4 regions of the Methylobacterium sp. 37f genome follow, and region 4 is predicted to be linked to each of the others. Evidence: riboswitches for the same ligand, from Rfam matches in the RefSeq annotation. Region 4 holds a riboswitch; each other region holds the start of a gene.
What was found. Region 4 has a riboswitch for cobalamin ahead of J7U37_RS23980 (TonB-dependent siderophore receptor). Riboswitches for the same ligand answer to the same signal wherever they lie in the genome.

Region 1: it holds a riboswitch for cobalamin, as region 4 does, so the genes downstream of both, J7U37_RS05285 (CbtB-domain containing protein) here and J7U37_RS23980 (TonB-dependent siderophore receptor) in region 4, are expected to answer to the same signal.
Region 2: it holds a riboswitch for cobalamin, as region 4 does, so the genes downstream of both, J7U37_RS18625 (TonB-dependent siderophore receptor) here and J7U37_RS23980 (TonB-dependent siderophore receptor) in region 4, are expected to answer to the same signal.
Region 3: it holds a riboswitch for cobalamin, as region 4 does, so the genes downstream of both, J7U37_RS01760 (TonB-dependent receptor) here and J7U37_RS23980 (TonB-dependent siderophore receptor) in region 4, are expected to answer to the same signal.

Annotation. Positions count from the first base shown of each region.
Region 1 covers NZ_JAGHKN010000005.1:113,067-118,947, forward strand. The annotation lists gene J7U37_RS05265 (cobyric acid synthase) at 1-782, opposite strand, end outside; gene J7U37_RS05270 (hypothetical protein) at 779-1,495, opposite strand; gene cobO (cob(I)yrinic acid a,c-diamide adenosyltransferase) at 1,495-2,106, opposite strand; gene cobU (bifunctional adenosylcobinamide kinase/adenosylcobinamide-phosphate guanylyltransferase) at 2,103-2,636, opposite strand; cobalamin riboswitch at 2,721-2,914, shown strand; gene J7U37_RS05285 (CbtB-domain containing protein) at 2,987-3,163, shown strand; gene J7U37_RS05290 (CbtA family protein) at 3,191-3,946, shown strand; gene J7U37_RS05295 (DUF1636 domain-containing protein) at 3,939-4,415, shown strand; gene cobW (cobalamin biosynthesis protein CobW) at 4,412-5,446, shown strand; gene J7U37_RS05305 (DUF4349 domain-containing protein) at 5,443-5,881, shown strand, end outside.
Region 2 covers NZ_JAGHKN010000031.1:56,880-62,760, forward strand. The annotation lists gene J7U37_RS18615 (multicopper oxidase family protein) at 1-1,218, shown strand, start outside; gene J7U37_RS18620 (DUF2934 domain-containing protein) at 1,302-1,505, opposite strand; cobalamin riboswitch at 1,614-1,818, shown strand; gene J7U37_RS18625 (TonB-dependent siderophore receptor) at 2,301-4,415, shown strand; gene J7U37_RS18630 (PepSY domain-containing protein) at 4,415-5,878, shown strand.
Region 3 covers NZ_JAGHKN010000002.1:69,963-75,843, reverse strand. The annotation lists gene J7U37_RS01775 (hypothetical protein) at 77-511, opposite strand; gene J7U37_RS01770 (hypothetical protein) at 576-818, opposite strand; gene J7U37_RS01765 (hypothetical protein) at 1,061-1,651, shown strand; cobalamin riboswitch at 1,801-2,003, shown strand; gene J7U37_RS01760 (TonB-dependent receptor) at 2,109-4,259, shown strand; gene J7U37_RS01755 (glycoside hydrolase family 16 protein) at 4,505-5,401, shown strand; gene J7U37_RS01750 (hypothetical protein) at 5,438-5,719, shown strand; gene J7U37_RS01745 (L,D-transpeptidase) at 5,843-5,881, shown strand, end outside.
Region 4 covers NZ_JAGHKN010000064.1:3,543-9,423, reverse strand. The annotation lists gene J7U37_RS23985 (heparan-alpha-glucosaminide N-acetyltransferase domain-containing protein) at 1-85, opposite strand, end outside; gene J7U37_RS23980 (TonB-dependent siderophore receptor) at 85-2,193, opposite strand; cobalamin riboswitch at 2,303-2,502, opposite strand; gene J7U37_RS23975 (AAA family ATPase) at 2,599-3,093, opposite strand; gene J7U37_RS23970 (hypothetical protein) at 3,144-4,106, opposite strand; gene J7U37_RS23965 (ABC transporter ATP-binding protein) at 4,081-4,899, opposite strand; gene J7U37_RS23960 (iron ABC transporter permease) at 4,896-5,881, opposite strand, start outside.

The sequences.
Region 1 (5,881 bases), on a different contig from region 4:
CGCGGCAGCACCGGCACGGCCACGACCTTGCGCCGCGTGCCGCCGGGGGCCGATCCGGCGAGGCCGAGGGCGTCTTCCGCCGGCAGGCGGGCCGCGTCGGGAAAGTGCGGGATCAGCCCAAAGCTCGGCCAGCCAGTCGCCGCCGCGATGGTGGCCATCCCGTCCGCGAACAGGGTCGGGTCACCGCGGAAGCGGTTGACCAGGAAGCCCCGGATCATCGCCGCGTCCTCGGCGTCGATCACCGCTTTCGTGCCGACGAGGCTGGCGATGACGCCGCCCCGGTCGATGTCGCCGAGCAGGATCACCGGCGTGCCGGTAGCCCGGGCGAACCCCATATTGGCGATGTCGCCGCGCCGCAGATTGACCTCCGAGGCCGAGCCCGCGCCCTCCACGATGACGAGGTCGGCCTGGGCCTTCAGATGCGAAAAGCTCTCCAGCACCGCACCGAGGAGACGCGGCTTCCAGGCCTGGTAGTCGCGCGCCTTGGCGGTGCCGGCCATGCGGCCCTGGACCACGACCTGACTCCCGGTCTCGCTCTGGGGCTTCAGCAGCACCGGGTTCATGTGCACCGACGGCGCCACCCCGGCCGCCCGGGCCTGCAGCGCCTGTGCCCGCCCGATCTCCCCGCCATCGGCGGTGACGGCGGCGTTGTTCGACATGTTCTGCGGCTTGAACGGCCGCACGCTCAGCCCCCGCCGCGCGAAGACCCGGCACAGACCGGCGACGATCAGCGACTTTCCGACATCCGAGCCGGTGCCCTGGATCATGATGGCGCGGGTCATGGCTGAGGCCGCGCCGGAGGGGGCGCGGCGCAGTCGGGATCGACCGGCCGCGCGACGCGATGAAAAGCCAGGATGGCGGCACCGTAGGTCTCGACGACCTCCGAGAATGGCACCCGCTCCGCTGTGAAGAGCACGGCCCGGTGCCGGATCAGATGGTCGGGGATCGCGAGGTTGCCGCAGGTCGCCGCCGGGGGCGGGGCCTGCTCCCACCCTTGCGGCAGGGGCTGCCACAGGAGTTCCGCCCCGATGGTCTGCCGCGTCGTGCCGAGGGCCTGGACCGCCCGGCCGAACGGCGTGTCGGTGGTCTCGAGCAGGCGGTTCATCTCCGGGGTCAGGCGGTCGGGCACGTACCAGTTGTCCGCCTCCGACAGGACGTGGTCGCCGCAGGCGAGCCGCACCTGACGGTAGCGGAGGACGGTGTCGGGGCCGGCATTCAGGCGCCGGCGCGTCTCCTCCGAGGCGGGCTTGTCCGCGCCGCGCTGCCGATTCGCCGCGAGCCGCGGCGTCGCGGCCATGCCGTGCTCGGCGCACCAGCCTTCGAGGGTCGCGGTGGCGGAGCGGCTGGCGAGCAGCCGGGCGTTCAGGCCCTCCACCACCGCCAGGGCCTCGACGCGGCCGAGATAGCTGGCCGGCCAGGCCGGCGCGGTTTCGGCGCAGGCCGGATGGATGCCCGACAGGATAAGGAGCCCGACCGGGCTGAGGGCGAAGCGCATCAGAATTCGATGCCCACCTGGGCCTTCACCCCGGCGGCGAAGTGGTGCTTCACGGAGCCCATTTCGGTGACGAGGTCAGCGGCCTCGATAAGGGCCGGCTTGGCATTGCGGCCGGTGACGATGACGTGGAGGTCGGGCCGGCGCGCCTGGAAGGCCGCCACCACTGCATCGAGGTCCAGGTAATCGTAGCGCAACGCGATGTTGAGCTCGTCCAGCACCACGAGACGGATCGTCGGATCCGCCATCAGGTCGAGGGCCTTGGCCCAGGCGTGCTCGGCGGCGGCGATGTCGCGGGCCTTGTCCTGAGTCTCCCAGGTGAAACCCTCGCCGAGGGTGTGCCAGTCGATCCGGTCCCCGAAGACCTGGAGCGCGTGCTTCTCGCCCGTGTCCCAGGCGCCCTTGATGAACTGGACCACGCCGACGCGCCAGCCATGGCCCAGCGCCCGCAGCATCAGCCCGAGGGCCGCCGTGGTCTTGCCCTTGCCGGGACCGGTGTTGACGATGAGAAGCCCCTTCTCGATCGTCTTGCCGGCGACCTCGGCGTCCTGCACCGCCTTGCGCTTCTCCATCTTTTCGCGATGGCGTTCGGCGTCGTTCACGGCGTCCGTCATGGGGTGGCTCCGGCTTGGGGTTTCACGATCAGGGGCAGGCCCGCCACCAGGAAGACGACGTGGTCGGCCTGCCGCGCGAGGCGCTGGTGCAGCCGCCCGGCGGCATCGCGAAACCGGCGGGCCAGCGCGTTGTCTGGCACGATGCCGAGCCCGACCTCGTTGCCGACCAGCACCACCGGGCCGGGCGCCGCCGCGCAGGCCGCCAGCAGCGCGGCGGTGGCGGCCTCCACGTCGGCCTCGGCCAGGATCAGGTTGGTGAGCCAGAGGGTGAGGCAATCGACCAGCACCGGCCCGGGCGCAGCGGCCACCGCCCCGGCCAGGTCCATCGGCACGTCCCGGGTGATCCAGTCGGCCGAGCGGCGCTTCCGGTGGAGCGCGATGCGGTCGCGCATCTCGTCGTCCCAGGCCTGCGCCGTGGCGAGGTACAGCCAGGGGGCGGGACAGGCCTCGATCAGCCCCTCCGCATGGGCGCTCTTGCCGGAGCGCGCGCCGCCGAGCACGAGGGTCAGTCTGGGAGGGAGGTTCGGCATGGGCCTCCTGTGCCCGAAATCGAGCCCCCGGGTCAAAGGCCGGAATCCGATCCGGGCCGCGTTGTCAGCGCGACGGCAACCGCGTAGAAGCGTGGATCGGACGGTGCCCCGGCGACGGGGTGAAAAGGGAATGCGGTGAGGGGGCGACCCTGAAACCGCAGCTGCCCCCGCAACTGTGAGCGGAGACGGGACTGCCATCGGCCACTGGAGCGATCCGGGAAGGCGGCAGGACCAGCGACCCGCGAGCCAGGAGACCTGCCGCCGAGAGTGGACCTGCCATCGAGCGTGGACCTTCCGTCCACCCGATCGATCCGTGACGGCCGCCGGCGGGGCGGCCAGGAGATGAACCGATGTCGACCAACACCCTCGTCCTGACCGGCACCCGCACCAACGAGCGTCTCGGCGCCGTGCTCGTGGCAGCCTTCCTCGGCCTCGGCCTCGTGTTCATGGCGGGCTTCGCCCCCGCGATGGCGCTGCACAATGCGGCGCACGACTTCCGCCACAGCCAGAATTTCCCCTGCCACTGAGCGCCTCCGCCTAAGGCAGACACCCCCATGATCATCCGGCTCGTGTCGGCGGCCCTGGTCGCCGGCTTCCTCGCGGCTGTGGTCGCGACGGGCCTGCAGCTCGCGCTCACCTCGCCGCTCATCATCGCGGCCGAGCGCTACGAGACGCAGGCCTCGGCAGATTCCGCACGCCTGTCGCCCGCCTCCCTGATCGTGCGCGTCCACGGCGGTCACGATCACGGCACCAAGGACCCGTCGGTCGCGGGCGGCGAGGTCGCGCCCGACTGGCAGCCGGGCCCCGGCCTGCCGCGCATGGCCTTCACGGCGCTGGCCACCCTGGTGGGCGGCGTCGGCTACGCGCTGCTGCTCGGCGCCGTGCTGTTCGCCTGCAACCGCGAGCCCAGCCCCGAGACCGGCCTGCGCTTCGCCATCGGGGGGTTCCTCGCGGTGGCCCTGGCACCGGCTCTCGGGCTGGCGCCGGAACTGCCCGGCATGGCGGCGGCGCCGCTCGCCGACCGCCAGTTCTGGTGGGTGATGACGGCGCTCGCCACCGCCATGGGGCTGTACCTCATCGCGATCCGGCGCGCGCCGATCACCATCGCGGGGGGCATCGTGCTCCTGGTCGCCCCCCATCTCGCGGGCGCGCCGGAGACCAGCCACGCCGCCTCGAACCTGCCGGCGGCCTACGCGGCGCAGTTCGCCGCACGCTCGCTCGGCATCGCCTTCGTGTTCTGGGCCGTGATCGGGCTGGCCTATGGCTGGGCCTGGGGATTGTTCGGCAAGGCCCGGACGGCCCATGCCTGACCAGTTGCAGGATCAGATACCCAAAGACTCGCCTCGGACGGACAGCGCCGCCGTCACGCTCTACGTCTGCGCCACCTGCCGGGCGGCCGGGGACGTTTCCGAGCCACGCGCCGGGGCGCGCCTGCTCGCCGCCCTCCAGGAGGCGGTGAGCGCGGGCGGTCATCCGGGCATCACGGTCGAGAGCGTCGAGTGCCTCTCGGTGTGCAAGCGGCCCTGCACGGTGGCGGTCGCGTCGCAGGGGCGCTGGACCTACGTCTACGGCGACCTCGATCCGGTCGCCTCGGCCGGCATCATCCTGGACGGCGTCGCGCTCTATGCCGAGACGCCGGACGGCATCGTACCGTGGAAGGCCCGGCCGCAGGAATTCCGCAAGGGCGTCGTCGCCCGTATTCCGCCGTTCCCGCCGCCGCTCCCGCCCACATTCCCGCCGCCCGTCGCGGCGCCCCCCCATCCGGACGCCGCCGAATGACTCTTGTCGCCAAGATTCCCTGCACGATCGTCACGGGCTTCCTCGGAGCCGGCAAGACCACGCTGGTGCGCCACCTCGTCGAGAACGCCAACGGCCGCCGCCTCGCGATCATCGTCAACGAGTTCGGCGATATAGGCTTCGACGGCTCGTTCCTGGCGGCCTGCGGCATCGAGGGCTGCGGCGACGAGGACATCGTCGAACTGGCCAACGGCTGCATCTGCTGCACCGTGGCCGACGATTTCGTGCCGGCCCTGAACAAGCTCCTCGACCGGGCCGATCCGCCCGAGCACATCCTGATCGAGACCTCGGGCCTCGCCCTGCCGAAGCCCCTCGTCCAGGCGTTCCAGTGGCCGGCCATCCGCTCGCGGGTGACGGTGGACGGCGTGGTCGCGGTGATCGACGGACCGGCCGTGGCGGCCGGCTTCTTCGCCGACGATCCGGCGGCTCTGGCCGCCCAGCGCGCCGACGATGCCAGCGTCGACCACGACAACCCGCTGGAAGAGGTGTTCGAGGACCAGCTCCTCTGCGCCGACCTCGTGGTGATGAACAAGGCCGACCTCCTCGACGAGGCCGGGCGCGCCAAGGTTCGGGCCGAGGTGCTCGGGCACCTGCCCCGCGCGGTTAAGATGGTCGAGGCCGAGCACGGCCGCCTCGACCCGCGCGTGATCCTGGGTCTCGAGGCTGCAGCCGAGGACGACCTCGACGCGCGCCCCTCCCATCACGGTGAGGGCGAGGACCACGACCACGACGATTTCGACTCGGTGGCCCTCCCGGTTCGGTCCGCCGCCACCGCCGAGGATCTGGCGATCCGCGTCGCCCGCGCCGCCGAGACCGCGGGCGTGCTCCGCATCAAGGGCTTCGCCGAGGTCACCGGCAAGCCGATGCGCCTCGTGGTCCAGGGCGTCGGCGCGCGGATCAGCCATCATTACGACCGGCCCTGGAAAGCCTCCGAGCCGCGGGACGGCCGCCTCGTCGTCATCGGCCTGAAGGGCTTCGACCAGGGCGCCGTCGCCGAGGCACTGGCGGGATGAATCGCCGCGCGGCCCTGCGGCCCGTCCCGGCCGGGCTCCGCCGGCGGCGGCTGCCGCTCGCCGCCCTCGGTCTCGCGGCCCTGCTCGGAATCGGGGGCTGCCGGGATGCCAGGCGGTCGGACACGCCCGCCGGCGCACCGGTGAGCGCCGCATCCCCGGCGCCCCGAACCGCGGTCAAGCTCGCCTATACCCACGAACTGACCATCGATCTTCCGGCGGATCGCGTCGGCGCGCACTTCGCGGCGGCGCGGGACCGCTGCGTGACCGACACGGTCCTCGACTGCACCCTGATATCGGCTTCGTTCGGCGAGAGTTCACGCCCGTCCGGGCGTCCCTCCGCAAAGCTCGACATCCGCCTTCCGCACAGCGCGGTCGCGGCCTACCTCGCCTTCGTTACGGCGCCCCTTCCGGGGGAGCAGGCGAGCGATGTCATCC
Region 2 (5,881 bases), on a different contig from region 4:
ACGATCCACTGGCATGGGATGCCGGTGCCGTCCGACCAGGACGGCAACCCGATGAACCCCGTCGCGTCCGGGGCCGAACACGGCTACGCCTTCGACCTGCCCGAGGGCAGTGCGGCGACCTACTGGTTTCATCCGCATCCGCACGGCCTCACCGCCGAACAGGTCTATCGCGGCCTCGCCGGGCTCTTCCTGGTCAAGCCGAAATCCGATCCGATTCCGGCCGCCTATGGCGACACGGTCCTGATGCTCACCGATCTCCGGATCGCGGCGGACGGCACGATGCCGCCCAGCACGATGGTCGACCTGATGAACGGTCGCGTCGGCGACCACGTGCTCGTCAACGGCCAGAGCAATCCGGTGATGACGGTGGCGCCGGGCGAGAAGCGCCGCCTCCGGCTCGTCAACGCGACCAACGCGCGCTACCTGCGCCTGCGCTTCGCGGGCGCCCGCATGACCCTGATCGGCACCGATGGCGGCCTCGTCGAGGCGCCGGTCGCCGTCGACGAGGTGCTGCTCACCCCGGCCGAGCGGGTGGAACTCATCGTCTCCTTCGATCAGCCCGGCCCGGCCAAACTGACCACGCTCGCCTACGAGCGCGGCTGGATGGGACCGGGGGAGCCGAAGGAGGCGGGTAAGGTCCTGCTGACCGCGAACGTGGCGGGACGACCGGCGACGCCGCCACCGCCGCTGCCGAAGATGCTGCGGGCGATCGCCCCGCTCCAGGCCCCGGTCGTCACCCGCCGCTTCGTGCTGACGGAGGACATGGGCTCCATGGATCACGGTGCCATACCGGGCAGGGATCACGGTGCCATGCCGGGCATGGATCACGGTGGAACCGCGAAAGGCGGTGCCGCCTCCGCCAAGCCGCCCGGCAGCCACGACATGAAGTTCCTGATCAACAACAAGAGCTTCGACATGACCCGCATCGACGAGGTCTCGAAGGTCGGCCAGGTCGAACAATGGGACATCGTCAACCAGTCGGACATGGATCACCCGTTCCATGTCCACGGAACCCAGTTCCAGATCGTCGCCTACGAGAGGGACGGACAGGTCAGAACCCCGGGCTATCGCGCCTGGAAGGACACCGTGAACGTCGTGCCCGGCGAGACGGTCCGGCTCCTGCTGCGCCAGGACCAGCCGGGGCCGCGCATGTACCATTGCCACATTCTCGAGCACGAGGAACTCGGCATGATGGGCGTGCTCGACGTCCGATCCTGACGGTTTTCCGCCCCGGCAGGCGGCACGCGCCTCACCGCGGGCCTCGTCGGCCTGACCTCGCCCGAAGGCGAGCCATGCCAGCTTCACCGGGTGGTCGTGTCGGCCCCCGGCGGCGTCTCCGAGGCGGTCCGGTCGGCGGCCGGCTTGCGGCGGGCCTGCTCGGCGCGGAGTTCCCGCTCGGCCATCAGCCAGAACTCGACCTCGAAGCCTTCGGGACGGTGGTTGCGCTCCCAGATCTCGTGGGCGCGCTCGCGGACCCGTTCGAACGTGATCCCATCCTCGGACATCGTGCTTCTGCTCCTTCGTGACCGGCGATCGCAGGTGCGACCCCCGCCGCGGGGCCAACGCTCCCGGGAGCGAATCGTCCCCGTCGATTGACGCCGACGCCGGAAACCGCCTAGCTTCGGCGCGACGGTTCCTCGGATCGAGGATCAAAAGGGAACGCGGTGCGGGGCTCTGCCCCAACGCCGCGGCTGCCCCCGCAACTGTAAGCGGCGAGCCCATCATCAACACGTCACTGGGGGTTGCAAGCCTCTGGGAAGACGATGAGAGGGCGGTGACCCGCGAGCCAGGAGACCTGCCGTCAGTCGTGGTCACACGCGAAACGCATCGGGCGGGGTGTCCTGGTGGGTGTCGGGGCGTTCGCATGCGGCGAACGGACCGACCTCTTCGCGGTGACGTGCCACTCCGCGCGACCCGTCGCGTCAGCCGTCCCGTCGATGCCCGTCTGCGCCCGCGCGTCCCGCTCCCGTCCGCCTCGTCCGATCGCCCCGCGCGGTCCGGAGACGGCTGGCTTGCGGACAACGTCGCGTCCGGCACCACTCAGCGATTGTAACATTATAACATTCGCTTTAGCAGAGGTGGCTCGTCGGCCCTGGCCGATGCCCGCGCCCCTTCCCGGTTGTCCCATGGCCCTCGCCCAAATCCCGTCCCGATCCCCACGCGCCCGACGCGCACGGCAGGGCCAAGTCTTGCCCCTGATATCCTTGCCCCTGATATCCTGGCCCCCGATAACCCGCCCCCCGATATCCCGGCCCCTCACATCCTGGCCGCTCGCGGCCCTGCTCGGCGGCCTGCTGCCGATGCCGGCCGACGCCGCGCCCGGCGAATCCCACTCGGCCGTCACCCTGGAGACCCTGGAGGTCGCGGGCTCCGGGCGCGGCGGCCCGCCGCCCGCCGAGGGGCTGAACCTGCGCAGCTCGAGCCGCAGCGCCAGCCGCCTCGGCCTGACGCCCCTGGAAACCCCCGCCAGCGTCGACGTGATCGCGGGGGAGACCACGCGCCTGCGCGGCCAGAACACGGTGGCGGAGGCCGTCACCCAGAACGCCACCGGCATCACCACGGTGGCGGCCCCCGGCAACGGCAACGGCGCCTTCACGGCCCGGGGCTTCGCCGGCCCGAACTCGATCCAGCAGCTCTACGACGGCACCCGCCTGTTCGTCGGGGCGGGCACCGTCACCTTCCCGTTCGACACCTGGAACGTCGAGCGCATCGAGGTGCTACGTGGGCCGGCCTCCGTGCTCTACGGCGACGGCGCCATCGGCGGCGTGATCAACGTGGTGACCAAGAAGCCGGTCTTCACGCCCTTCAACGTGGCGCGCGCGGCCATCGGCTCGGATGGTCTGGCGCGCTTGGCCCTCGATTCCGGCGGTCCCATCGGGGAGGCGCTCGCCTACCGCCTCAACATCAGCGGCAACCGCGCCGCGGGCTGGATCGCGCCGGACGGCGACTTCCGCAATCTCGCGGTCTCGGGCGCCCTGACCCTGCAGGCGAATCCGGACCTCGCCATCACCCTGAGCCATGATTTCGGCTACCAGGAGCCGACGCGCTACTGGGGCACGCCGCTCATCGACGGGCGCATCCGCGATGCCATCCGGTTCAACAACTACAACGTCCGCGACGCCCAGATCCTCTGGACCGACAACTGGACGCAGCTGCGAGCGGAGTGGACGCCGAGCGCCGACATCACGATCCGCAACACCGCCTACCGGCTCCAGAGCCGGCGCCAGTGGCGGGACGTCGAGCAATACGCCTTCAACCGCGACACCGGGCGGATCGACCGCTCGGACTATCTCGAAATCTATCACAGCCAGGAGCAGATCGGGAATCGCCTCGACGCGACGATCCGGGGCACAGTGTTCGGATTCCGCAACGAATTCCTGGCCGGGTTCGACGTCAACGCCATCGCGTTCCGGCACACCAACAACTTCAGCTCCGAGGGCGGCGGCCTCACCACCAGCGTCGATCCCTTCGCCTATGACCCGGGTCTGTTCCCGGCCAATGGCCGCGCCACTCCGGCCTACGCCACCAACACTCGCCAGGCCTCGGTCTTCGCCGAGAACCGCCTGATCCTGTCCGATCAGCTCTCGCTGCTGGCCGGCATGCGCTACGACGCGCCGGTGCTGCACCGGACCAACCTCGTCACGGGCGCCGCCTTCGAGCAGGATTTCCAGGCGCTCAGCTACCGCTTCGGCGCCGTCTACAACCCGACCCCCCTGCTGGCGCTCTACGCCCAATACGCCACCGCCACCGATCCGGTCGGCAGCCTGATCTCGCTGTCGCAGAATCTGTCCGGTTTGAAGCTCTCCACCGGCGAGCAGGTGGAGGTCGGCGCCAAGGGCGTCGCCTGGAACGGCCGGGCCGAGTGGACCCTGGCCGGCTACCGCATCGTCAAGGACAATCCGATCACGCGGGTGCCGGGCGAGGCGGCGCTCGCGACCCAGGTCGGGCAGCAATCCTCCCTCGGCGTCGAGGCGGCCCTGAGCCTGCACCTGTTCGAGGCCTGGCGCATCGACGCCAACGTGGCCCTGCTTCACGCCCAGTACGACGCCTTCAACCAAAGGGTCGGGAGCGCAGTGGTCTCCTATGCCGGACGCCAGCCCATCGACGTGCCGGAGCGCGTCGGCAATCTCTGGGTCAATTGGGCCTTCGCCCCCGCCTGGGAGGCCCGGATCGGCCTGCAGCACGTGGGCGAGACCTTCAGCGACTTCGGCAACCAGGCGCAGCGCCCGGCCTACACCCTGGTCAATGCCGGTCTCGACCATCAGGTCACGCCGTCCTCGCGGCTGTCCCTGCGAGCCTACAACCTCTTCGACGAGATCTACGCGATCAGCGGCAACGCGGTGAACGGGGTCGGCACCAACTGGCTGCTCGGCCGCCCGCGCTCCTTCGAGGTGGCCTACAGCGTGCGGTTCTGATGCGGGCGCCTTCGACGCGGGCGCTCCTGAAGCCCGTCAAGCGCTGGCTGATCCTCGGCCATCGCTGGCTCGGCATCGTCACCGGGCTGTTCCTCGCCGCCTGGGTGCTGTCGGGGCTGGTGATGCTCTACGTGGCGTTCCCGGCCCTCACCGAGGCCGAGCGCCTGTCCCATCTCACGCCCATCGCCTGGGACCGGGTGCATCTCGGCCCCGACGCGGCCCTGGCCCGGGCCGGGCTCGACCCGCCCCCCGGCGGCCTCAGCCTGTCGATGCGGGGCGGGGCGCCGGTCTATCAGGTCACCACCCGCGACGGCGCGCGCCACGCGGTCTCGGCCGAGACCGGGCAGACCCTCGGCCCCATCGACGCGGCGGCGGCCGTGGCGTCGTTCGGGCCGGGCGCCACCGTGCGGGCGGTGCGGCGCGACCAATGGACGGTGCGGGACCGCTACGACCCTCTGCGCCCCTTCCACGTGGTGGCGCCGGGCGACGCGTCCGGCACCGAGCTCTACGTCTCGGCCCGCACCGGCGCGGTCGTGCTCGATACCACCCGCCGGGAGCGCCTGTGGAACTGGCTCGGGGCGATCCCGCACTGGCTCTACCCGACGCCCCTGCGGGCCCGGGCCGAGCTGTGGCGCGGCACGGTGCTGTGGGTGTCGGGGATCGCCATCGCGGGGGTGCTCAGCGGCCTCGTCCTGGGGATCTGGCGCCTCCGGCTGCGCCGGCCCTACGCCTCGGGGGTGACGCCCTATCGCGGCCTCGCGCGCTGGCACCACCTCCTCGGCACCCTCGGGGGCCTGAGCCTCCTCACCTTCGTGGCGAGCGGCTGGCTCTCGATGAACCCCAACCACTGGTTCTCGCCCCGCTCCCCGCCGGCACCGATGCGCGAGGCCTATGCCGGGCCTGTCCATCCCGTCGACCGCGCCGCCCTCGACGGCCTTGCTCTCGACGACCTTGACCGCGACGATAGGGCCCGACTCCACACCGTCGAGGTCCGGTTCACCCAGGTCGACGATCGGCCCGTGCTGATCGCCGCCGACGCGCGGGGTGGGCGGCGCGTGGTTCCGCCGCCGAGCCCGGAGGCCCTGCGGGCGGCCGCCGCCCGCGTCCTGCCGGAGGCCCGCATCGCCGAGATCGAGACGCTGACCGCCTACGACGCCTACTGGTATCCCCACCACGACACCCGGCCCCTGCCGGTGCTGCGGGTGCGCTTCGACGATGCCGCCGCGACCTGGCTCCACCTCGACCCGGAGACCGGCGCGCTCCTCGACCGCCTCGACGCCAGCGGCCGCCTCCAGCGCTGGCTGTTCGAGGCGCCGCACCGCCTCGATTTCGCGATCCTGTTCCAGGCGCGCCCGGCCTGGGACCTCGTGATGTGGCTCCTCAACGGCCTCGGCGCCGGCATCGCCGTCTCGGGCGTGATCCTGGGCTGGCGCCGCCTGCGCCGCACCGCGCGGGTGGGGTAGGGC
Region 3 (5,881 bases), on a different contig from region 4:
TCCGCACCGGAATCCTCGTCTTGACGTCCTGTCGCGCTGTCTGATGTCCTGTTCGAAACCAGCCGTTCCGCGCGTTTCAGGGGCTGGGATACGGGCCGCGAAACAGGTCGCCCAACGCTTTGCGCCGGAACAGGGTGCGCCAGCGCCGGAGTTGATGCTCCGGTCGGTCGTGGTTGATGTGGCAGCGCTGGCAGAAGGCCGCGAGGTTCTTCGCGGCGTTGTTCGCCGTGTCGTGGTCGCGGTGGGCTGTTGCCAGGACCACGCGCGTCGTCCGCACGGTTCCCAGCACGTCATCGATCCCGACCGCGAGGCAGACGAACCGCCCTGCCCCATCGCGCCAGGCGCTGGCATCGTCGTCCCACCAGCGCCCATCGCCGAGATGGAAGACCCGCCGGCCATGCGGCCGTCCGCAGGACTCGCACCGACCCCGCGCGCGGGTGAACCGGATGACGGCCGACAGTTCGGGCCAGTCGATCGGATAGAAGAAGCGATGCTCGCGACGGATCGGCATGGTCGGCAATGGTCACGGCACGATTGGCGCTGGCAAGCGCCGGCTTCAACCGGCGGCGCTGAATTCAGCCGGAATGGCTGGAGGGCGCCTGCCACTGCACGCCGGCATGCTCGCGGATGTCGCCCGCCGCGCTGCCGGTGTCGGCGTCGCTGGCCCAGCCGCTCGGCTCCGCCACGTCGAGGATCTCGTCGTCCGGATAGGCGGCTTCGAGAAACAGCCTGGCTTCGCCCTCGGCGGCGGCCCGCACGGTCACCAGCGGTTTGGGTCCCTCGGCGGTCCTGATGTTGGCGATGAACAGCTTCGTCATGTCCGATGTCTCCCGGCGGTGATGACCGCTCACAGAGGGCGGTGACGGGCGAACAGCAAGAGGGCCGGCATCGATCGGCCGATCGCGGGGGCGAGCGCCCGCGCCGCCTCGGTGACCGAGACCGGGGTCCCCGCGGGATCGGGCCGGGCACTGGATCGTCAACCACGGCGTGCATTCCGCCACCGAAACTCGCGGATCGTCTCAACCAGACCGAAACCTCCGGGCGCCATGCTGTCCGGCGGATGATCGCCCCACGTCGCGCGATCGCGCTTGGATGGGGCCTGAGCCAGATTTCCAGACGTCGCTTCTTTCTCCAACGGGTTTCCTGCCGGATTTCGGGCCAAGCCCTGAGGCCGCTGGCCGTCGACGCCGAGTTCACCCGCGACAACGTCGACACGGCCTGTCAGGCCCTGTCGTTGAAGCTGGTGAACCTCGTCGAGGAGGACGACGAGGGCAGCTATGTCTTCCGCCTGACGCGGCCGGGCCTGCTTCTCCTCAACGGCCAGATCGAAGCGGCCGCTGCCCTGATCGACCAGGGCTTTGGTTTGCGCCGGATCAAGACACCGCCCCTCTGGGGCGCGCTCGGCAGCAAGCTCCGTCCGGGCGGACCCGGCATGTCCCTCAAGGGCAGCGGTCCGAGGGCCTACGCCACCCAGTTGATCGTGGCGGTCGCCTCCGGACACGCGATCGTCGCCGGTGACGTCGTCCGGGGCAATGCCAATGGCCCCCGCACCTGGCTCGAGGACGAGCCGGCGCCCCGCGCCGAACGCCAGATCGGACCCTCGCCGCTGCGAAGCTGGAGCCCGGATCAAGATCGGGATCGCCCGCTCTGATCGGAGGGGTGGCCGCCCATCCAGCCTTCACCCGGCCTGTCCCCGACCCCCCGGCGCTGGGCTCGGCCCTGGCTCGGCCTGGGCTGTCGCACAGGGAGCACAGGACGCCGATTTCCCGCGCGTTCGATTGACGCTGTCGGGCTTCGTCTGGTCTTCTGGCCTCGGACGGTTCCTCGGATCGAGGATCAAAAGGGAACGCGGTGCGGGCGAGAGCCCAACGCCGCGGCTGCCCCCGCAACTGTAAGCGGCGAGCCCATCATCAACACGTCACTGGGTGCCCCGGCACCTGGGAAGACGATGAGAGGGCGGTGACCCGCGAGCCAGGAGACCTGCCGTCCATCGTGGTCACACGCGAAACGCATCGGGCGGGGTGTCCTGGTGGGTGTCGGGGCGTTCGCACGCGGCGAACGGACCGACCTCGTCGCGGTGACGTGCCACAGACGTCGCCCGAGGTTTCATGTCGCCCGCTCCGTCACGGCCCCCCTACCGAACGCTCCTTCTGGTCTCCTGTGCCGGCCTGGTGCCTTACGGCGCGCAGATCCGGCCGGTCTTTGGCCAGGCGGCCGAGGCGAACCTGGCTGAACTCTCGGTCACGGCGGAGGCATCGGCGCCGCCCGGAACCGGACCGGTCGCGCAGGCGGGCTTCGTCGGCGGCGTCACCGGCATCGGCGGCGGTCTCAGGCCCGTCGATGCGGCGAGCGCGGGGGTGATATCGGGTGCGCAGATCAACAGCCGCCCGATCACCCGACCGGGAGAGGTGCTGGAAAGCGTGCCCGGTCTCATCGTCACCCAGCATTCCGGGGAGGGGAAGGCCAACCAGTTCTTCCTGCGCGGGTTCAACCTCGACCACGGCACCGACATCGCGCTGTCGATCGACGGCATGCCGGTCAACATGCGGACCCACGCCCACGGACAGGGCTATGCCGACCTCAACTTCCTGATCCCGGAACTCGTCGGCGCGGTGGAGTTCCACAAGGGTCCCTACTTCGTGCGCGATGGCGACTTCGCCTCGGCCGGTTCGGTGCGGATCGACTATCTCGACAAGACCGACCGCAACCTCGCCCTGACCTCCTTCGGCAGCTTCGGCTACAAGCGGGCGCTCACCATCGCGTCGGCACCGCTCGGGCAGGGCACCCTGCTGGTGGCGGGCGAGGCCCAGACCTATGACGGCCCCTGGGACGTGCCGGACCGTCTGGCCAAGCTCAACGGCGTCGTCCGCTACAGCCAGGGCACGGCCCTGGACGGCTTCGCCCTGACGGGCATGGCCTACTGGGCCCGGTGGAACGCCACCAACCAGATCCCGGAGCGCGCCGTCGCGGAGGGGATCATCGGCCGCTTCGGCACCCTGAACCCCACGGATGGCGGCGACACCAGCCGTTTCTCGCTCTCCGGACGCTGGAGCCGGACGAGCGACGCCGGCATCACCCGGGCGAACGCCTACGTCATCCGCTATGGGATGAACCTGTTCAACGACTTCACATATTTTCTCAACGATCCGGTCAGCGGCGACCAGTTCCGCCAGCGCGACAGCCGGGTTCTGGGCGGCGGCGAGATCAGCCACACGGTCCAGGGCGACCTCTTCGGGTTGCCGATGGAGACCGAAATCGGGCTTCAGACCCGCACGGACTCGATCCGCGTCGGCCTGTTCAACACCACCGCGCGGCAGGTCCGCTCGACGGTGCTGGACGACCGGGTGCTGGAGGCGAGCGCCGCCCTCTACGTCGAGAACCGGGTGCGCTGGACCGATTGGCTGCGCACCAGCATCGGTGTCCGGGCCGACGGATTCACCGCCGATGTCCGCTCGGACACGCCGGCCAATTCCGGCACGGCATGGGACGGCATTGTCAACCCGAAGCTCGGCCTCGTGCTCGGTCCGTGGTTCGAGACCGAGCTGTTCGTGAATTACGGCGGCGGCTTCCACTCCAACGACGCCCGCGGCGTCACCGCCACGGTCGATCCGACCAGCCCGCTCTTCAACATCCGCCGCTCGCCCTTCCTCGTGCCCTCGACCGGCTCGGAGATCGGCCTGCGCAACCGCAGCATCGCCGGGCTCGAGACCGCCGTCGCCCTGTTCCAACTCGATTTCGCCTCCGAGAACCTGTTCCAGGGCGACAGCGGCACCACCGAGCCGAGCCGCCCCACCCGCCGCTTCGGCATCGAGTGGACCAACCGCTACGCCGTAACGCCCTGGCTCTCGTTGGAGGGCGACCTGACGGTCACCAACGCCCGCTTCTCGGACCGGGACCCGATCGGCAACCGGGTGCCGGAGGCGCCGACCACCATCGCGTCGGCCGGATTCACCTTCGGTGCGGGTCCCGGCTGGTTCGGTTCGATGCGCTTTCGCTACTTCGGGCCGCGTCCGCTGATCGAGGACAATTCGGTGCGCTCGAAAGCGACGGCTCTCCTGAACGGACGGATCGGCTACGCCTTCGACGATGGAATCAGCCTGTCCCTCGACGTCTTGAACCTGACCAATGCCAGGGCCGACCAGATCGCTTACTTCTACACCTCGCGCCTGAGCGGCGAAGGCCCCGCGGGCGTGGCCGACCGGCATGTCCATCCGGTCGAGCCCACCGCGTTTCGTCTGACCCTCGCGGGGCGCTTCTGAAGCCGCGCCCGCGATGTCCCTGCCGGGATCTTTGCGATGCGACGCTGTCGCTGTCCTTCCGAAGAAACGGGAGAATGCGCGATCCCGCTGGCGCCATGAGATCGCCGCGTTGTGACGTCGTCGTGGCACCCCTGCGCCGGCCATAGGCCTCCCTGCACTGGCTCGGACCCTTGCGGCGCCCTATCAAGGATGGGGGCGGAGGCCCGTCGGCGTCAGTGGTCCGGCATCGTTTCGAGGATACTGTGATGTTCCAACGCTTCGCCTGTCTCGTCGCCGCGACGCTTGCCGGCACCGTCCTGGCGCAAGCCGCTCCGCTGCCCGGCAAGATCGATCCGGCGACCTTCGGGGCTCCGACCTTCGACGAGCGCTGGCAGACGCTCGATGCCTCGGAGATGGCGAAGAAGCCCCCTTCCCCGACCCGGTGGCGAACCGTGCTCGGCTCGGGCGGTCCGACGAAACTCGAGTACCGCTCCGGCAGCGCCGGCAGCATCTACGTCGACCCGAGCTTTACCGGCGTGAAGGACGACAAGGTCCTCGACACGCCGCTCGGTCTGAACCCGTTCAAGCTCGATCCGGGTAAACACCTCACCATCCTGGGTTCGAAGATACCCGAGAACCTGCAACCGCTCGCGCATGGAAAGCAATTCATGGGCGGCGTGCTGACCACGCGGTTCAGCTTCTCGCAGCTGTTCGGGTACTTCGAGATCAAGGCGAAGCTGCCCGTCGGCAAGGGCGTCTGGCCCGCCTTCTGGCTGATGCCGACGAAGGGCAATTGGCCGGAGAACGGCGAACTCGACATCTTCGAGGGACTGGGTGTCCCCAATGAGATCTGGTGTTCCCTCCACACCGGCGAGGCGCCGAAGCAGCGCAATCAGAAGGTCACCCTACCCTTCCCGGTGGGAGGACCCGGGGCGGACTGGCACACCTACGGCGCCGCTTGGACCGCCGACGAAATCGTGTGGTACGTCGACCACAAGGAGGTCCGTCGCATTCCGACGCCGTCCGACATGAAGTCCGTTCCGATGTACATCCTGGTCAACCTCGCCATCGGCGGATCGTGGGGTGGGTATCCCGACGCCTCGACGCCCATGCCGGCCGAGTACCTGATCCAGCGCGTCACGGTCTGGCGCCTGCCGGGCTGAGGCCGCTCAGGAGGGACAGATCGGGAGATGCGACGCATGACGACCAGATTTGATGGAAAGACCCGCCGGTGCGGAAGGGCCGCTGCGATCGGCCTGACCCTGGCGCTCGTGGCGGGGACCGCAGCCGAAGCGGCCGAACGCTACGGCTCCTCGCTGTCGGCCGAGCGCAACCGGGAGCGCGATCTCGTGATCGATCAGGAGCGGGCGAAGGCCCGGGCGCGGAACGACTTCTCGGTCGGGTGCTCGCGCTATCGCTATGGCTGCGGATACGGCACCTCACAGGGATACGGGTCGCGCCGGTCTTACGGCGATCGTTAAGCACGATCGTCGCCGGGTGACCGGCTCTGCCGCAATGATGACGAAATCTGCGCGGCCGGTGGAACCTCCGCTCTATGCTTACGCTTGTATAGCAAAGGTTACGGCATAGGTAAGGGACCACAGATGAAGACCTTGGCGACCGCCCTGGCTGGCATACTCGGT
Region 4 (5,881 bases):
CTCGCAGGGCATCGATCGAGGCGATGCGGCTGGACACGGCCGGTGCGCAGGCCGACGCCTCAGGTTTTCCCGGACGCTCGCCCATCAGAACCGCGCCGTCATGCTGACGGTGACCCGCCGCGGCTCGCCGACGCCGACCCAGAAGGTGTTGTAGGAGCGCTCGTAATAGGTCTCGTCGAAAATGTTGTCGACGTTCAGCCCGAAGCGCAGGTTCTCGTAGCGGTAGTAGGCCAGCGCGTCCGTCAAGACGTAGCCCGGCAAGCGGAAGCTCTCGACGCCGCTGTCGCCGAGCCGCGAGCCGATGGCGCGGAACCCGCCGCCGATCCCAAAACCCTTCCAGTCGCCCGCCTGGACCTCGTAGATGCCGAGCAGCGAGCCGCTGTGGCGTGGAATGTTGAGCAGCGGTGATCCGACCCTTAGCACCTCGTCGCGGGTGACCGCCGCGTCGATGAAGGCGTATCCGCCAATCACCCGGAACTCGGGCGTGACCTGCCCAACCAGGCTGACGTCGAAGCCCTGGCTGCGCACCGCCCCGGCGGCGATCTGGAAGAAGAAGTCTGCCGGGTCGGTGGTGAGTACGTTCTCCTTCTCGATGTGGAAGGCGGCGGCCGTCACGCTGAGGCCGTCGAACAGGTCGAGCTTGGTCCCGACCTCGTAGGCGAACCCGGTCTCGGGCGCGAAGGGCCGGGACGCGCTGTCGAAGCCGGTGTTGGGGCGGAACGAGGCGGCGACGTTGCCGTAGAGCGCCAGGAACGACAGCGGCTGGTAGACGAGACCGGCCCGCGGCGAGAAGCCGGTGCGGTCCTGCTCGGTCCGTTCGTTCGCGACCTTGTCGCGGAAGGTCTGGTTGTAGAAGTCGGTGCGGTTGCCCAGCAGCAGCTTCCATTCCGGGCTGAGAGCGATCTGGTCCTGGAGGTAGACGGCTGTGTTGCCGACGTTCTCGCTGGCGCTGTAGCGGCGCGTGAACGGAGGCTTGGCCTGCCCGTAGACCGGGTTGAACAGGTCGATGGCGAAGGGGTCGAGACGCGGGGTCGAGCGCAGGAGGTTCTCGGTGCTGTTGTAGCGCTCGTGCTCCAGGCCGAGCAGCAGGGTGTGGGCGATGGGCCCGGTCTCGAAGCGCCCGACGAGTTCGGCCTGGCCGATGGCGACGCCCCAGGTGAAGTCGTGCTGGCGGAACTCGCGCAAGAGCGTGCGCCCGTCGTTGAGGATCCCGGTCGCGCCGGTCTGCAGGCCGGTGAGGCTTCCGGTGTTGAGGTGCGTGGCGACCCGCAAATGCCAGTCGGTGTTGAAGGCGTGCTCCAGCCGCACCTGCAGCAGCGCGCTCTCGGACACGGAATCGTCGCCCGGCTCGCCGAAGAAGCGTGAGCGCGGGACGAGGCCGAGGCGGTTGTTCACCGCGACGGTGCCGCGGTCGAAGGTCTGGCGGTTGCGCAGGTACTGCGCCTCGAACGTGATCTTGGTGTCGGGGGTGACCTGCCAGCTCACCACCGGCGCCAGGAGCACCCGGTCGCCGTCGACGAAATCTCGAAAGCTGTCCTGGCGGGCGAGCGCGCCGTTGAAGCGATAGAGCACGCTGCCGTCCTCGCTCAGCGCACCGCCGGCATCGACCGTGGTGCGGGCGGTGCCGAAGCTGCCGAACAGCGTGCCCATCTCGACGAAGGGGCGCGCTACGGGCTGCTTGGTCAGGATGTTGACGGTGCCCCCCGGATCGCTGCGTCCGTAGAGGGCTCCGGCCGGGCCCTTCAGGACCTCGATGGACTGGACGTTCTGGGTGTCGGGGGCGCCGTTGTAGCCGCGGGCGATGTTGAACCCATTCTGGAAAATGTCCTGGGTTGCGAAGCCGCGCACCGAGTACAGGGCGAGGTTCTGGGCGCCAAAATCGTTCTGTTTGCCGACCCCGGGCACGTAGTCGAGGGCGCGCTCGACCCGGGTCGCGGCGGTGTCGACCAGAACCTCCCGGGGCACCACGTCGACCTGCTGCGGCAGGTCGCGACGCGGCGTCACCGTCTTGGTGCCGCTGTAGAGGTCCGGCACCCGGTAGGTCGGCGTGGCGGTGAGGGTCCCCTCGACCGAGAGCGCGTCGAGCACCACGGCGGTCTCCTCAGAGCGCGCCCCCTGGGCTGCGACGGCGGTGGGGATCGCGCAGGACAAGGCCAGCACGGACATCAGCGGGATGGACGGTGAACGGGACACGTTGATGGGCCTCGGGCGACGGCAGTGGCACGTCACCGCGAACGAGGCCGAACCACGCGCAACGCGCATGCTTCCGCACCCGCCGGGGCACCCCGCCCAGCGTGTCTCGCGTGTGACCACGACTGACGGCAGGTCTCCTGGCTCGCGGGTCACTGCCCTTCACCGTCTTCCCGAGCGAGGCCGCTCAGTGACGTCAGTGGCGAAGGGCTCGCCGCTTACAGTTGCGGGGGCAGCCACGGCGTTGGGGCTACCCCCGCACCGCGTTCCCTTTTGATCCTCCGGGGAGGAACCGTCACGGCCGAGGTACCATGCCGACGCCCATGCCCGTCAACGGACCAAATGCAATGCACGAGGGGTTATGCCCTGCCGGCAACACTTGGGAAGACGGATCGCTCACTCCGTCCGTCAGGTCAGGACCTCGACCTGCTCCGGCGGCAAGCTACGCCACCAAGCGTCCGGGGATTGGAAAACCTCGTAGGTGAACCGGAGGACCTCATCCGGCTGGCGATGCGACGGGTCCACGCGACCGCGCTCCGCGTTGCGGGACTTGAGGACCTCCCACGGCACGTCGAACACTTTCCACTCCACAGTGAGCCCGTGTCCGGCGACGATCCCGAGCTCGCGCTCGAACACGGGTCTGGTGAGATGGGTGTCCGCCATCACCACGCTGAAGCCGTTCGTCAGGGCGGCATCCAGGGCTGCTTCCTTGACCCGGTGCAGGACTTCCCGGGCCGCATCGTCATGTGAGCCCTGCCTGAGTTCCCAGTAGACCTGTCGGTGCGGCGGCCAGAGGGTCTGCCGGAAGTCGTCGAGGGTGAGGTGAACCCAGCCGTCGAGAGGGTCGAAGCGGCGGGCGTAGGTCGTCTTCCCCGCGCCCGGGCAGCCGATCAGGCCGATCACCCTCTGGGGTGCTCCCGGACCATTCCTGCCGGGCACCGTCCGGGTCACGGTCAGGCCGTCGCCTCCGCATCCTCGTCGTCGCTCGCCGAGCCCTCGATGATCTCGCCGCGCAGGTAACGAGCCTGGGCCTCAGCGATGCGGCGTGCGCCCTGGGCGTGGCGGGTCGACACCGTGCCGCTGGGTGCCTCGGGCCCGCCGCGCTTGATCGCCACGAGTTCCGGATCACCCCAATGGTCGAGCATCGCCTGGAACGCTTCGTAGCGGCCGGTATCGAAGGCGATGCGGTCGCCCATCATGTCCTTGTAGGGATGGGCTGGGTGCAGGCCGGCGCAGGGGACCCAGCCCGCCGGGATTGGCGTCGTGGCGGCATGGGTCCGACCGCTGCGCAGGAGCTTGGGCAGCACGTGCGTGTGCGGACCCTCGGGGCTGGTGCCGCCGGACCCGGGGATCGGGGCATAGACCTCGACGCGTCCGACCCGCGCCAGGAACACCCGGTGCGGGCTCATGGCGACGAGATGCGGCCCGATGGGGTTGGCGTGGTCGAACAACGGCATGCCGACGCCGGCGCGCAGCCGCTCGACGGCCTCCGGATCGCGCACCCGCACGCAGGCATCCACGGCGAGAAGGCCGAGACCGAGGTCGAACAGGATGCCGTCGCGATCCTCGACCCGGGCGGCATTCCGGTCGGGCCCGAGTTCCGTCACCACGGTCCTGCGGTTCATCGCGCATGTCGCTTCCGGCAGGCAAAGCGCGACCGCGTGGTTCCAGCCCGAGGCGACCGCGGTCTCGTAGGCGATTGGCCTCAGGTCGGAACTCGGGGTCAAGGCGATGGCCCCGCGCGCGGTCGCAAGTCCCAGGCGATCGTCAGGGAGGGCCAGGACAGGCTCGTCCGGATCGCGCATGAACTCCGCGATGGCACCGAAGCTGCCGAGGCTCCAGGCCGTGGTCGGATCGGCCAGTGCACCGTGCAGAAGGGCGACGGTGGCATCAGGGCTGTTTGGGGAAGGCTGCATCGATGTCCTCCGGATGTGGCCCTGAACGGCTCCAGGGCAGGATATAGGCGGTTCCGTCCGGTCCGGCCCCACGGCAGGCCGTGACGCCGAACGCATCGGCGAGCAGCTGGTCCGTCAGGGCGACGTCCGGGCGTCCGTCGGCGACGAGGCGTCCCGCACCCAGAACCACGATCCGGTCGCAGAACCGGGCCGCGAGGGAGAGGTCGTGCAGGACGGCGACGACGCCGGTGCCGGCCATGGCCACGCTCCGCAACAGCGTCATGGCGTCGAGCTGATGGGCCGGGTCGAGAGCGGTGATCGGTTCATCGGCCAAAAGCCACTCCGCTTCGACGGCGAGCGCCCGCGCCAGCAAGACGCGCATCCGCTCGCCCGAGGACAGGGTCGGTTCGGTCCGCCCGGCGAAGCGCGCGACGTCGGTCCGTGCCATCGCTCGGTTTATTGCGGCATGATCGGTGCCATCGAGGCCACCGAACGGGCGTCGATGCGGCAGCCTGCCGAGGGCGACGAGGTCACGCACCTGCATCGGCCAACCGGCCCCCGCGCCCTGGAAAAGGACCGCGATGCGCTTGGCGCGCGCGTCGCGGGAGATGCCCTTGAGCGGCATACCGTCGAGATCCACGCGGCCCTTGGTCGGTGCGACCAAGCCTGCCAGGGAGCGCAGGAGGGTGGTCTTGCCGGCGCCGTTCGGGCCGACCAGACCGACGAGGACCCCGCGTTCCAGGGACAGGGTGACATCCGACAGGATGGCACGCCCGCCGAGGCGGACATCGAGGGCTGCGGTCGCGAGGCTCATGCGCCGCGCCCTCGCTCACGCAGGAGGAGCACGATCAGGAACGGTGCCCCAACGAGCGCAGTCACCACACCGAGCTTGAGTTCCGGGCGCGTCGCCAGGAGACGAACGCCCAAGTCCGCGGCAAGCACCAGGGCGGCCCCGGCGAGGCCACTCGGCCACAGGCTGGCACCAGGGCGTGCGCCGACCAGCGGTCGCACGAGGTGGGGCACCACGAGGCCGACGAAGCCGATGGCGCCGCTGACGGCCACGCCGCTGCCCACGGCCAGCGCTGCGCCGGTGACGAGGCGTAGGCGAACCGAGACCAGATGGAAGCCGAGGCTCGCGGCCGTGTCCTCGCCCAGCGTCAGGGCATCGAGCGCGCGGCCGGTGGACAGCATCAGGCCCCAGCCGACCGCCATCAACGGCAGGCATAGCCAGACATGGTCCATGCTGCGGTCCGCGAGCGACCCCATCAGCCAGAACACGATCTCCAGGGCCGCGTAGGGGTTGGGCGACAGGTTGAGCGCCAGCGCCGTCATGGCGCCGGCGAGGCTCGACAGGGCGACGCCGGCGAGGATCAATCCCAGCGTGGTGCCGCCCCTTGCGGCGACGAGGTTCAGGGCAAGCGCCGCCACGGCGGCGCCGGCGATCCCGCCGAGCGGGAGGGCGAGGCTAAGCGAGGCTGCGAAGCCGCCATAGAAAACCACCACGGCCCCAAGGGCCGCAGCCGAGGAGATGCCGAGGATGCCGGGATCGGCGAGCGGGTTGCGCAGGTAGCCCTGCATCGCCGCTCCGGTGAGCCCAAGGCTGAAGCCGACAAGGCTGCCGAGCAAGGCACGAGGTAGGCGCAGTTCCCAAAGCACCAGCGCCGGGAGGGTCGCCCGTCCGGCGATGAGGTCGCCGGCCGCCGCCAGGACGTCGAAGGGGGCATACCCGACCGTGATGGACGCGACCGTCAGGACGAGCACAAGCAGGCCGAGTATCCAGACGACCGCGCGGGGTC